Anatilimnocola floriformis: one gene and its partner. The protein of the gene in region 2 binds, or shares a complex with, the protein of the main gene of each other region. Links are inferred from orthologs where the notes say so. Each region holds a gene or a part of one and is shown on either strand. Other genes may lie near its edges.

Region 1 (5,450 bases), on a different replicon or contig from region 2:
CCACCACCAGTCTTCACGCAACCGCTGAGCGATCGATGGCGGCGGCGGCGGAGTCGGTGAACCACCTTGCATGAATTCTCGCCAGGCCTTGGCGCTGTAGCCGTAATCCTTGCCGGTCACGGTGCGGAGCGAATCCATGGCGGTTTGCTGCAAAGCAGGATTGTTATCGTCGACGACTCCAGCCAGCGCTTGCGCTGCTTGCTGATCTTTAAATTTGCTGAGGCTGCGAGCGGCGACAATCTTGACATCGGTGTCGGTATCGTTCGCCAGCGTATGGCTGAGAACTTGCAACGCTTCGGCGTCGGGATTCTTGGCCAGTGCGACGCAAGATTCGCGGCGCACGTAAGGATCGGGATCGGTCGCGGCGAGTTGAATGGCACTGCGAGCCTGCGGCGTGGGAAAGGCCGACAGCGTCTTCACAATTTCGATCCGCATGGGAATCGTTTTTTCGCGTTGCACTTCCACGGCGAGCTCGGTGCTCAGCCGTTCTTGTTCGGCTGGCGGCATTTTCGGCGCGCGTTCGCGCAGCTCGGCGAGTTGTGTGACCTTGGTGTGATACGTGGTCGCGTACTTTTCGTCTTCTTTCCAATCCTTGGTGATCCAAGGGTTGTAGCCGGCAAAGACTGCCATCGGACCGCTGCTGCAGCCTGTCGATAGCCCAGCGCAAGCGAGCAGGGCCCAGCAGCTGAGAAGGCGAAGAGCGACGGTGGCTGTCGACGGTTTCAAGGCAGACCTGGTCCGCTGAGTGCTAATCAAACCCGATCGCGCAAGGATGCGCAACCAGGAAACAGTTGCGGCGGCTTATAACAGGAGGCCGCGAGGGCAACCAGACGAAAAATGCGTTTGTCCCTCGCATCCAAGAGCGACGCTGCGACTCGCCGAAGTGTCCTGCCAGCAGCGACATCGTTCTTGCGAGGGGTTTGCGGCTGGGGCGGTCGTCGCAGATCGCTCGGCAGCAAGACTTTACGCCGTTTGCGGGCGATTCGCCCTCGTTGACACTATGGGGGGGATACCTAAAATCTGAAATTACAAGGAGCCCTGCCGCCAGCACTTGCTGAAGACCGCCGCCGTGAAAGACTTGCTGGCAACGGCGGTATACCTGGGTAGCTACAACACACTAATCAATAACGCAAAGGGAAATGACCATGAGCGAAAACGTGCTGGAAATCGACGACAACAACTTCAAAACCGAAGTCCTCAACAGCGATCAGCCGGTGCTGGTCGACTTTTGGGCCCCCTGGTGCCAACCTTGCCGCCGCATCGCTCCGATGATCGACGACCTGGCCAAGGAAAACCTCGGCAAAGCCCGCGTGGCCAAGGTCAACGTCGATGATGCTCAGGGCACGGCCATGGAATATGACGTGCAAAGCATTCCGACGCTGATCATTTTCCGCAAGGGTCAACCGGTGCAACGCTTCACCGGCATTTCGAGCAAGGCTCATTTGCAAGAAGCGATCGACGCGGCAACCGCCTAAGGTTGTTGAGTCGCGAATTGTTAACGAGAAGCCTGCCGGTTCGCCGGTGGGCTTTTTTTGTTTGGATGGAAACAGGTTATCGGCGCTCGCAACGTCGAGTACGATCAAGCGGCATATGAATCCCGCAACTTCCTGGCAACTGCGCACGCAGCAACTCACGTTCACCACGGGCCCCGCGTGGATGGGCATCGTCAATGTCACGCCGGATAGCTTTTCCGACGGCGGTCAGTTTTTTGATTCCGCGAGCGCGATCCGCCGCGCTGAAGAGCTGCTCGCCGAAGGGGCCGATATTCTCGACATCGGCGGCGAAAGCACGCGGCCTTATGCGACGCCAGTGAGCGAAGACGAAGAGCTGCGTCGGGTGCTGCCGGTGATTGCCGCGATTCGCAAGAATAATCCGCAGGCCATCATCTCGATCGACACGACAAAACCCGTCGTCGCCGCTGCCGCCATCGAAGCCGGCGCCGAGATCATCAACGACATCACCGGCCTGGCCGATCCGCGAATGATGCAACTCGCCGTCGACAGCCGCGCCGGTGTGTGCGCGATGCACATTCAAGGGACGCCGCAAACGATGCAAGATCGGCCGCACTACGACGATGTCGTGCGCGAAGTCTACGAACATTTGGAATTGCGCCGCGATCAGTTGCTCGCGGCCGGCGTCGAGCGCGAACGAATCTGTCTCGATCCGGGCATCGGCTTCGGCAAGACTCACGAACACAGCATCACGCTGGTGCGCAACTGTGCTGGATTCCACCAGCTGGGCTGTCCGATTCTGGTTGGCCATTCCCGCAAAGGTTTCATCGGCCAACTGCTGGGAGACAAAACCGCCGATCGCTCGGCGGGAACCCTGGGAGCCTCTCTCGCGCTCGCGCTGCAAGGCGTGCAGATCATCCGCCTGCATGAGATTCGCGCGACGCGTGAAGCTTGGCAGTTGTTGCGAGCAATGTCGCCGCAGTAACAACGCACGTTCAACGCACCAACGAAAAAAGCCCCCAGCGAATTTCGCTGAGGGCCAGAAGGTTATCGAATTAGCCTCTTGCGGAGCCGGCGATTACTGTTCGTACTTGGCGGCTTCGATGTCCGAGGTCGTCGGGCGGGCTTCGACCGAGGTGGTCAGCGTGGTGACCAGTTCGCAGTTCAGCGTGCTGGCCGTCTTGCCGTCCGACTTCAGCACATGCAGCGTAGCCTTGCTGGCCTTGGTCAGGCCGAGGACCGGCAGCGTGCAAGTGACCGAGTCGTTCTTCCATTCTTGAATCGTGGCCGGCAGAGCAATCTCACCGACTTGCAGCACCACTTGGCCTTCCTTGCTGGTCAGGTCCTTGCCTTGCAGCGTGAGGGTCGCACCAACCGGGATCTGCGGCAGCGGCATGTCCTTGCTGACGAGTTCGGTCGTGGCAGCGGTAGGCTTCACTTCGGTGTCGACCGCGGCCGGAGCTTCGCTGGCGACGATGTCGTTCAGAGCTTGCTTGGTTTCCATCGGCAGACCTTGCGGAGCAGGAGCGGCAGGTCCGACAGGAGCAACCGGTCCAACCGGAGCGGCGTTCGGATCGATTGGCTGGCCATTCGCATCGACCGGCACCGGAACCGCAACCGGCACGGGGTAGTAAATCGGCGGGCACGGCGGTGGGCAGTAGTTCGACTGATACACCGGCAGCGTGAACACCAGCGGCGGGCAGTGGTGATGGTGGTGATTACCGTTGCCATTGCCATTGCCGTTACCTGGGCCATTACCCGGACCGTTGCCGTTGCCATTGCCCAGGACGACACCGAGGCCGCCCAGAACCTTGCCTTGCACGGCAGGGCTGTGCAACTTGTCGCCAATGCTCTTCACGGCGTTGGTGGCCTTGATCACATCCATCGTCGAGGGGCCTTTGCCACTCAGGATGTTGCCAACCGTCGAAGGCTTGTTCGTGTTGTTGTTGCTGATGTTCTGGATCTTGATGCCACCAGCGATGCCGGTGTTGCCTGGCTTGTTGCCGTTGCTCGTGGTGCCGACATTCGGCAGCTTGATGCCACCGGCGATACCCGTGTTGCCCGGCTTATTGCCGTTATTCGTCGAACCGTTGGTCGGCAACTTGATGCCGCCAGCGATGCCCGTGTTCTTCGGCAGGCCTTGGCTGTTGCCGAGGTTGCCGCTGCGGATGGCGTTCGACAGGCCGCCCGCGATGCCGGAGTTACCACTCGACGGCAGGGACCGCGGCATTGAGCCACTGCCACCGATACCACCGATCCGGACACCGCTGCTGCTGCCGTGGCCCATGCTCATGCCGCCACCGCTGTGGCCGCCACCGCCGCCATGTCCGCCGCCGAAACCGCCAGCTTGAACCGAACCGATTGTGCCACAGGCACTTATGACAACCGCGAAAACCATCGCGAGGTGAAATTTGATCGACATGGGAGTTTCCTTTTTCGCAATCCTGGGTGGCTGAGTAACCTTCTAAAGTTCTAGGCGTAGGGCGGCCAAAAATGTTACTGAGAAAAATTTGGAAACAGAAATATGCCCTCTGACCACGGTATCCTGTCGACGAGTGGCGGTCAATTCACAGAAAAAAGGCGGGGATAATGTCGCAACGCTGGGCCTTGGTAATCGTCTTCACACTCGTCGGTTGCTCAAAACTTACTTCGCCGTCACAAACTGCCCCGCAGGCCCCTTCGCCCGAGCAGGTTGCCGCTGCCGAGTTCGCTGCCGCTCAAGATAAAGCCGCCACCGAAATCCAAAGCCTAGGCGGTGAGGTCCTGCGCAACGACGCGCCGGGCAATCCGATCCACGCCGTCCGCTTCACGGGAAAAAAGACCGACATAGCCGCTCTCGCAGCCACCCTCAAACCGCTGGCTCAACTGCAAGAACTAACGCTCGACCACGCCGAACTAACCGACGCCGATCTGAACTCGCTGGGAGAACTCGCCGGCCTCACAACGCTCGATCTCTCCGGCAACGAACTCACCGATGCCGGCCTCCCCCACCTGAAACCGCTCGCCAAACTAGAGTCGCTGCAGCTCAACCAAAACAAACTCACCGCCGCCGGGCTGACGCATTTGAAAGAGTTCCCGAACCTGAAAAAACTCTCCCTCAGCAGCAACGCAATCACCGACGACAGCTTGGCTCACCTGACCGAACTAACTCACCTGGAAGAACTCGACCTGAACGGCTGCGGCGTGACCGATGCCGCGTTCGCTCATCTCGCGAAACTCCCCAAGCTCAAAGAAGTTCGGCTCGCCTTCACGCTAGTGACGCCTCAAGGCGCGACGACCTTTCAGCAACAACGGGTGGACGTGAAGGTTGAGAAATAGGAGCGATCCACCCCTTTCCAATTCTCACCAAGCATCGACTCGCCGAGGATGGCCGTTCGCTGGCGCTTCTTGTTACAATGAGTCATCCTCGCTGTTCCCTCGCAAAACGCTCTCCATGCCCACCGTCGGCCTGTTTATCCCCTGTTACGTTGATCAACTCTTTCCCCAGGTTGGCATCGCGACGCTGAATCTGCTGGAGCAGCTCGGCCTGACCGTCGAGTTTCCTACCGCGCAAACCTGCTGCGGTCAGCCAATGGCGAACACCGGTTGCCTGAAAGAAGCCGAGCCGTTTGCCCGCCGGTTTTTGGAGATCTTCGCGCCGTATGACTACATCGTGGCGCCGTCCGGCAGCTGCGTCGCCATGGTGCGGCATCACTACAAGCATCTACTGCATGACGATCCGCAGCTCGATGTAATCAAAGCCAAGACGTTCGAGCTGTGCGAGTTTCTCACCGACGTGTTGAAGGTCGAAAAGCTGCCCGGCCGCTTTCCGCATCGCGTCGGTTTGCATCAAAGCTGCCACGGCCTGCGTGAACTGCGACTCGGCAGTTGCAGCGAAGTGATGGGGCCGCGATTCAGCAAGGTGCGCAAGGTGCTCGAGCTGATCGACGGCATTCAATTCACCGAGTTGCAACGGCCTGATGAATGCTGCGGCTTCGGCGGCACGTTTGCGGTGAGCGA
Region 2 (6,958 bases):
GGCGGTCGTGAAGGTGAACAGCTGATTTGCATTCTCGATGCTGCCGCGAGCGACGATGACGGCAACCGCGCCGGGGAGTTCATCGCCGGTCAGTTTGCCGTCGGCGTTGGCATCGAGTTGTTTCAAAACGTCGGCTGCTGATTCGAGCTCGCGAGCATCAAGCCGATCGTCGTTGTTCTGGTCGAGCGCGAGAAAGAGTGCGTCTTCTTGATCTTGCGCGCGGGCGTGAACTTGGGCTCGTTGGGCCCCTTGGCGTTGCCGCAGGAAGGCTGCGATCTCGCCCGGATAAACCTTGCCGTCGTTGTCGCTATCGAGAGCTTCGAAGCGGGCGAACTGGGCTTGCACCTGTTCGTTGACTTCCTTGGCTTCGAGATAGCCGTTGGCGTCGGCGTCGTACATGGTCAACCCTTGCTGGGCCTGGGCTTCGTAGTCGACGGTGGCCACGGTATCGTTCCGCACAAAGGTGAGGGTGACGCCCGGCCAGCGGAGCAAGGTTCGGCCCGACAACTCTAGCACCTGCGGCGGAGCCCCGCCGGTCTGTTGGGGCGTCAGCCGCGACGAAATCAGCTTGATGGCGAGCGGTTTCGGGGCCTCCTTTTCCGCCTGATCGGATTTTGCGGCCAGGCCGAAGTCGATTCGAAAGCGGAGATGCGCCGCCACGTTGTTGAGTTCGGCAAACTCCTTCTTGAAGAGCTTGCCGTCGTGATCCTGGTCGAGCTGCTGAAAGACCTCTCCCATCAGCAGAAAGTCGTCGACGCCCAAATTGCCGCCGAGCGCGTATTGCTGCTCGAGCGCGTTGCGAATCGAATCCCAATCGGCGTTCTCGCCCAGAATCCGCGCGAAGTGTCCCATCTGACCGCGAACGCGGTTGACGCTGGCGGGGTCGACATCGACGGTCGGCCGCAGTTCATCGAGCACGAGAATCTCGTCATCGTCGACATCGTGCAGCTTCAGTTGAGCAAAGGCCTGCTGCAGTTCGGCTGCGGTCAGCTCACCATCGCCATCGACATCGAGCGCTTTCCAAGTGGGACTGCCGCGGCGGTTGCGGCCGTGGAATTGTTCGATGCTGCGCAGCGAAAAGGCTCGCGCGCCGCCGGCATTGCGGGTGAGGAACCGCGGCAGCTCAGCGCGATCGACCTGGCCGTTGCCGTTGGTGTCGTACTGCTGAATGATTTGCTTCGGCGCGTTCTCGCGTTCGAACGGCAAGTTGCCGAATTGGCCGTAGCGGAACTTTGGGCTGCTGACGACTTCCTTCCACATCGGTTGGCCGTCGCCGTCGGTATCAGCGAGCTTCAGCACTTCATCGAGCAGCTGGCCGAAGACTTGCGATTGCGGTTGGCCATCGATCCAGATCTCGAACTCCACCACCAGCGGCCCGCGCGGCGCGAGGAGCAGAAATTTCTCGGCAGGGATTGGTGGCGGTGCAGGAGGAGCCGGTTCCATCGGCGGTGCCGGTGGTTCAACGGCAGCCTCCATCGGCGCGGGCTTCACCGGCTCTTCCACAACCGTTTTCGGTTCTTCAACAGCTTGCTTTACGACAACCGGCGGAGGCGGCGCGGTCACCTGCTGTTGACGCCAACACCCAGTCGCCGCGATCAGCATTGCGGCGAACAACAAAACAAGTGCGCTGTGGGAAGAATGGCGCATCGGTGGGCAGGGAAAGAGGTGGCGCTGCGACTTACAGTTTGATCTCCGAATCGCTCGTCTTGCGGTTGTGCTGCGTGCGGAGCTCGTTCATGAGGAACGTGATCGATTTGCAAAGCTGGCGAACCGCATCGACCGGATTGGCCTGCTGAGCGGCCACGGCTTTGCGTTGCAGTTCGTCGTATTCGGCCCAGTCGACGTTGTAATGACCGTCGACGGCGACTTGTTTCAATTCAGCTGCCGTGTGTTGAATCTTGCTGAAGAAGGCCGGCGTCGGACCGCAAGGCGTCGAAGTGTAAGGGCCTTTGCCCAACCGGCGATTGCCGGTCAGCTGCGTTCCCTTGGAATAGCCGCTGTAAAGCTTTACTAATCCGAAGATGCCCGCGATGAGCGCTGCCAACAGCGAAACGCCGGCGGGAATATACAAACTGCGCAGCGGCAACAGCACGGCGGCCAAGGCAAACACACCAGCCACGATCCAGATGATGGGATTCACGGGCTTGAGATCTTTTTTGCCACCCAGCACCAGCGGCGGCGATTGGTTGCCGGCCGTGGCGGCATCGGGCTTCACGATTTTGGCGATGAGCACCGTGATGTTGTCAGGACCACCGCGGAGGTTGGCCAGGTCGACGAGAACCTTCACAGCTTCGTGCGGCGGCAGGCAACCCATGATCGTGCCGAGCTCGTTGTCCTCGACGCGGCCCGTCAAACCATCGCTGCAAAGAAGGTAGACATCGCCAACTTCGATCGGGTGCGGCCCTTCGAGATCGATTTGCACATTGGCATTCGGGCCGAGCGACCGCGTGATCACGTTCTTTGGCACGGCAGCGGCAAGCTCGCTTCCCTCGGTCAATTGGCCCGAGGCTCGCAATTCCCACTGCAGGCTGTGATCGAACGAAAGTTGATTCAGCTGACTACCGCGGAGGCGATAAATACGACTGTCGCCGACGTGGGCACAGACGGCGCCCTGCGGCAGCAGGACCAGCGCGCTGGCCGTTGTTCCCATGCCGTGAAAGTCGGTGTTCGCCGTGCCGCGGTTATGGATGGCGGTGTTGCTTTCGCGGATGGCCCGTTCCAGGGCTTCCGGCGCCGACATGTCGACATATTTGTTGTAGAGGTAAGGGCTGCTCTCGACGGCCATTTTGCTGGCAAGTTCGCCGGCTGCGTGCGCGCCCATCCCATCGGCGACCATTAGAAAATGGCCCCGCTGCTGCCACAATTCGTGGGTATCGGCGACGATCAGAACGTAAGAATCCTGATTGACGCTTCGGCGCATGCCGACGTTCGTCAATGAAGCCGTCTGCACGCCGCAATCAAAAGCCACCGCAATCTCCTGGCGAAGATGCCTGTTGGTCCGCCATCGCCCCGGCGGCGGACTTCCCTTTCATATTAACCAGTTCGAGGCGTGGGAGCGAGCGGCGTTTTATTGCGTGAGCAGACGATGAGGTGATTGGGCGATCGGGTGAGCCTATGAACCGGACAAAGTGTCCGATCCTGCAATCCCATCGCCCGGTCGCCCCATCTCCACAGGCTGCCGCCCGCCCACTCCCCGCATCGGCCGCCGCTCCTATAATCACAGAACAACTTTTCCCAGCAAAGACACGATTTTTTCAGGACGAATTCATGCCCGAGCATGTGGTAATCATCGGAAGCGGCCCTGCCGGTTGGTCGGCAGCCATTTATGCAGCGCGGGCCAATTTGCATCCCATCGTGTTCGAAGGGGCCATTACCGAATCGAACCGCATCGCCGGCACACTCCCCCTCGGCCAGCTGAATCTGACGACGGAAGTCGAGAACTATGCGGGTTTTCCCTCGGGCAACCTGGCTGGTTACATCAAATCGGCCATCCCTGAGGATCGGCAGAACGAATTCATGATCGAAGAACATCCGCACGCGGTGACGGGCCCTGAGCTGATGAACCTGATGCGGCAGCAAGCGACCAACTTCGGCGCCAAGATCATCACCGACGACATCGTTTCGGTCGATCTCAGCAAGCGGCCATTCGTGGTGAAGTCGTCGGAAGGTCAAACCGTCGAAACGCACACGATCATCATTTCAACCGGCGCCCGGGCCAATTACCTCGGCCTGCCGTCGGAAGAACGCTTCAAGAATCGGGGCGTGAGCGCGTGCGCCGTTTGCGATGGTGCGTTGCCGCGATTCCGCAACAAGCCGCTGGTCGTTGTCGGCGGTGGCGACTCAGCCGTGGAAGAAGCGACCTACTTGAGCAAGTACGCCTCGACCGTTCACATGCTGATGCGGCGCGACGTATTCCGCGCGTCGAAGATCATGAAAGACCGCGCCGAATCGAACCCGAAGATCAAGATCCACTTCTTCCGCGAAGTCGACGAGGTCCTCGGCGACGACAAGACTGGCGTGAGCGGTATCCGCCTGAAGAACAATCAGGACGGCACGCGCGACGAGATCGCCGCGACTGGCCTGTTCGTGGCGATCGGCCACACGCCGAACACGGCGTTCCTCAAGGGCCAACTCGAGCTGAACGAGAAGGGCTACATCAAGTACAGCACACCCTTCCGCACCTACACGAGCGTGCCGGGTGTGTTTGCCGCGGGCGATGTGGCCGACGATTACTATCGCCAGGCCATCACTTCGGCAGGGACCGGCTGCATGGCAGCCCTCGATGCCGAACGGTTCCTCGCCGCCGAAGGCCTCTAATACGAAGCCAAATCGCCGATGATCGAGCACTTGATGTCGGCGGCAGCGCTGCAACAGCTCAAGCTGTCGCTGCTGCTCGCCGTCGGCTCGGCGGCGATTGCAATTGCGTTTGCCTTGCCGCTCGCTGTTCTCTTGATGCGAGCGCCGGTTGTCGGTCTGCGGGCCGCGTGGTTTGTATTGGCCCTGCTGCTGTTCGCGCCCCTCTATGTGCAACTCGCCGGCTGGGATGCCGTCGGCGCTTGGACCGGTTGGTACGGCCGCATGGCGCCCGAAGCGTTCTTGAGCGGCATTGCCGCGTCCACCTGGGTGCATGGAGTCGCTGCCGTTCCCTGGGCGACGGTTGTGATCGCGGCAGGTATTCAACAGTTGCCGCGCAAGGAAGAAGAACTCGCGCTGCTCGAAGCGCCGCCGCTGACGATGTTCTGGCACGTGATCCTGCCGCGACTCGCTCCTTGGATGGTTGTCGCCGGCAGCCTGGCCATGGTCACCGCCTGGCAAGACATGACTGTGACCAACGTCTACCTCGTGCCAACGGTCACCGAGGGGATCTACAACCAGCTGGCCCTCAACGCAAGTGACTCGGCCATTTATCTGCTGCCGGGCTTCGTGGTCGTCGGCGGCTTGTTCGCGCTCGGCATGTTCGCCGCCCACTTTTTGCTGACGGCTGACTTTCCTACCACTTCGCCGGGGCGAATCGACTGGTCGAAAGGTCGCTTGGCGACACTTGTCGTTTGGACTTTTTTGTTATTCCTCGCCGGCGTGCCGTTATTCGTTTTGATTCGACAAGCCGGATTGCAATTGCGTCTGGAAGAAAATCATCTGGCGCGGCAGTGGAGCTTTCAGCACTTCGGCAGCTCTCTGTGGCGCACCGTGCGCACGATGCATCGAGAATATCTGTGGACGCTACTCACCGCTGCCGTGGCCGCGAGCTTGTCGCTATTCATCGCGACAACCGCTGCCTGGTGGGCGCGCAGCGGCGGTTGGCGATTGCTCATCGTGGGACTTATCTCCGTAATCCTGCTCGCCACGCCAGGACCGCTCGTCGGGATGGGGGTGATTCAAGTGCTCAATCGGCGAGAGATTCCCGGCTTCACCTATCTCTATGATCGAACGATCGCGGCGCCGGCGCTAGCACAAGCGGCGCGATCGCTGCCGATTCTGCTGCTCATTGTCTGGCATGCAATCGCACACTTTGATCGCAGTCAGCAAGAAGCAGCCGCTCTTGATGGCTGCGGGCCGTGGACGATTCTCAGGAAAATCGTGCTACCGCAGCGCTGGCCGGCGCTCGCTGCCGCTTGGGGATTCGCCGTGGCGATCGCGCTTGGCGATGTCAGTTGCTCGCTGCTGGTCATTCCGCCCGGCATGGACACAGTCGCCCGACGCATCTTCGGCTTGGTCCATTCCGGCGTCGACGATCAGGTCGCCGCCGCTTGTTTGCTGCTGATGACCTTGCTCGCTGGCCTGGCCATCGCGGTTCGCAGTTTTACCGCGCGGGCTACGGCTTAATCATTTTCTCCAGCGCGCTCGCCTGCTCTTCCGTCATCGGTTTGAAATCGATCGTCACGTTCGGCAGATCTTTTTTGAGCAACTCAATATCCTCCACGCTGATGGCGATTCGCTCGAGCGACAGCTTTTTCAGATTCGGCAGCGAGTGCAGCTTCGCAAGTGCGGTGCGCGACAGCTTCGCCTCATCCAAGCCGAGATTCTCGAGCGATTTCATTTGCACCAGCACATCGAGCGTTTCATCGCTCAAGCTCGGCGGGCTCGGCTTGCCGTCGTACTTCCGCAGTCGTTGGCCGAGGCGTAACGCTTTGAGATTCTTCAGCGGCAGCAGGTGCTGATTGCCAGCTTCGGTTTGAAAGGTGTGCCATGTGCTGAAGCTCGTCAGCTGCGTCAGCTTGCCGACCGCGGCCATCCCTTCGTCATTGAAGGGCGAACCGGCGATGGTCAGCCGTTCGAGTTTCGTCATCGGCGCGAAATGAGCGACGCCGGTACCGATGAATTCCTTGCTCCCCCATGACGGATGAAAGAAGCTCATGGCCTTCAGATTGGCGAGCTGCGCGAGCGGCTTCAAGCCGTCGTCGGTCACTGAGATGCCGTCGGTGTTGAGCTCTTCCAGGTTCGCCAGCTTCGTGAGCAACGGCATGGTTTCGTTATTCAAACCTTTGCACGAGCCGTAGAGAGTGAGCTTTTTCAAATTGCTCAGACCGCTGATGAGCTTGAATTCCGCCTCGCCTAGTTTCGAACAATCACGAAACGACAACTGCGTCGGCTCAGCCCCCATCGCCGGTTGAAACTGACCGCCGAGATCGGTCAACGTCTTGATCGGATCAACTACGGCCTCGCGCGGCGCGTCTGGTTCGGCAGCGACGAGCGGTGCAGCGAGCAGAAGCAATGACATCCAGCAACGAACAAATGTATTTGACATGTTGAATCTTCAGACCTCAGAAATTGGAGCGGTCGTGACATTGTAAGTGACCACCACGTGGCCCGCACAAGTCGTCGACCGCTCCGCGGTCGATGAATGGAAGATACCATCCGCGCGCCCAGGAATAAGCGCCAGCGAAACTCCGGCGTTCGCCGAACTCACGCCGAAGCGATTTTCGCTCCCTCTCCTCGGTACTCCGGGGAGAGGGTTGGG

Evidence for each region. The genes of interacting proteins can lie anywhere in the genome.
Region 1: the proteins of M9Q49_RS33255 (region 2) and trxA are in contact, whole or in part, in a crystal structure (PDB 1F6M), measured with the Escherichia coli proteins. The link is inferred for Anatilimnocola floriformis from one-to-one orthologs.

Annotation. Positions count from the first base shown.
Region 1 is NZ_JAMLFW010000001.1:4,290,357-4,295,806, forward strand. What follows is about bases 1-2,810. They hold trxA (thioredoxin), read left to right. Parts: upstream 1-1,145; coding sequence 1,146-1,475; downstream 1,476-2,810. Other genes in these bases: M9Q49_RS16615 (HEAT repeat domain-containing protein), read right to left, coding at 1-630; folP (dihydropteroate synthase), read left to right, coding at 1,591-2,436; M9Q49_RS16630 (hypothetical protein), read right to left, coding at 2,530-2,810. In the rest of the region: more of M9Q49_RS16630, read right to left, coding at 2,811-3,873; M9Q49_RS16635 (leucine-rich repeat domain-containing protein), read left to right, coding at 4,041-4,769; M9Q49_RS16640 ((Fe-S)-binding protein), read left to right, coding at 4,885-5,450. UniProt on the Escherichia coli protein: Participates in various redox reactions through the reversible oxidation of its active center dithiol to a disulfide and catalyzes dithiol-disulfide exchange reactions.
Region 2 is NZ_JAMLFW010000002.1:2,182,133-2,189,090, forward strand. Bases 2,386-5,292 are described here. They hold M9Q49_RS33255 (thioredoxin-disulfide reductase), read left to right. Parts: upstream 2,386-3,267; coding sequence 3,268-4,317; downstream 4,318-5,292. Other genes in these bases: M9Q49_RS33250 (PP2C family protein-serine/threonine phosphatase), read right to left, coding at 2,386-2,968; M9Q49_RS33260 (ABC transporter permease), read left to right, coding at 4,336-5,292. Also shown: M9Q49_RS33245 (hypothetical protein), read right to left, coding at 1-1,647; more of M9Q49_RS33250, read right to left, coding at 1,679-2,385; more of M9Q49_RS33260, read left to right, coding at 5,293-5,823; M9Q49_RS33265 (hypothetical protein), read right to left, coding at 5,813-6,718.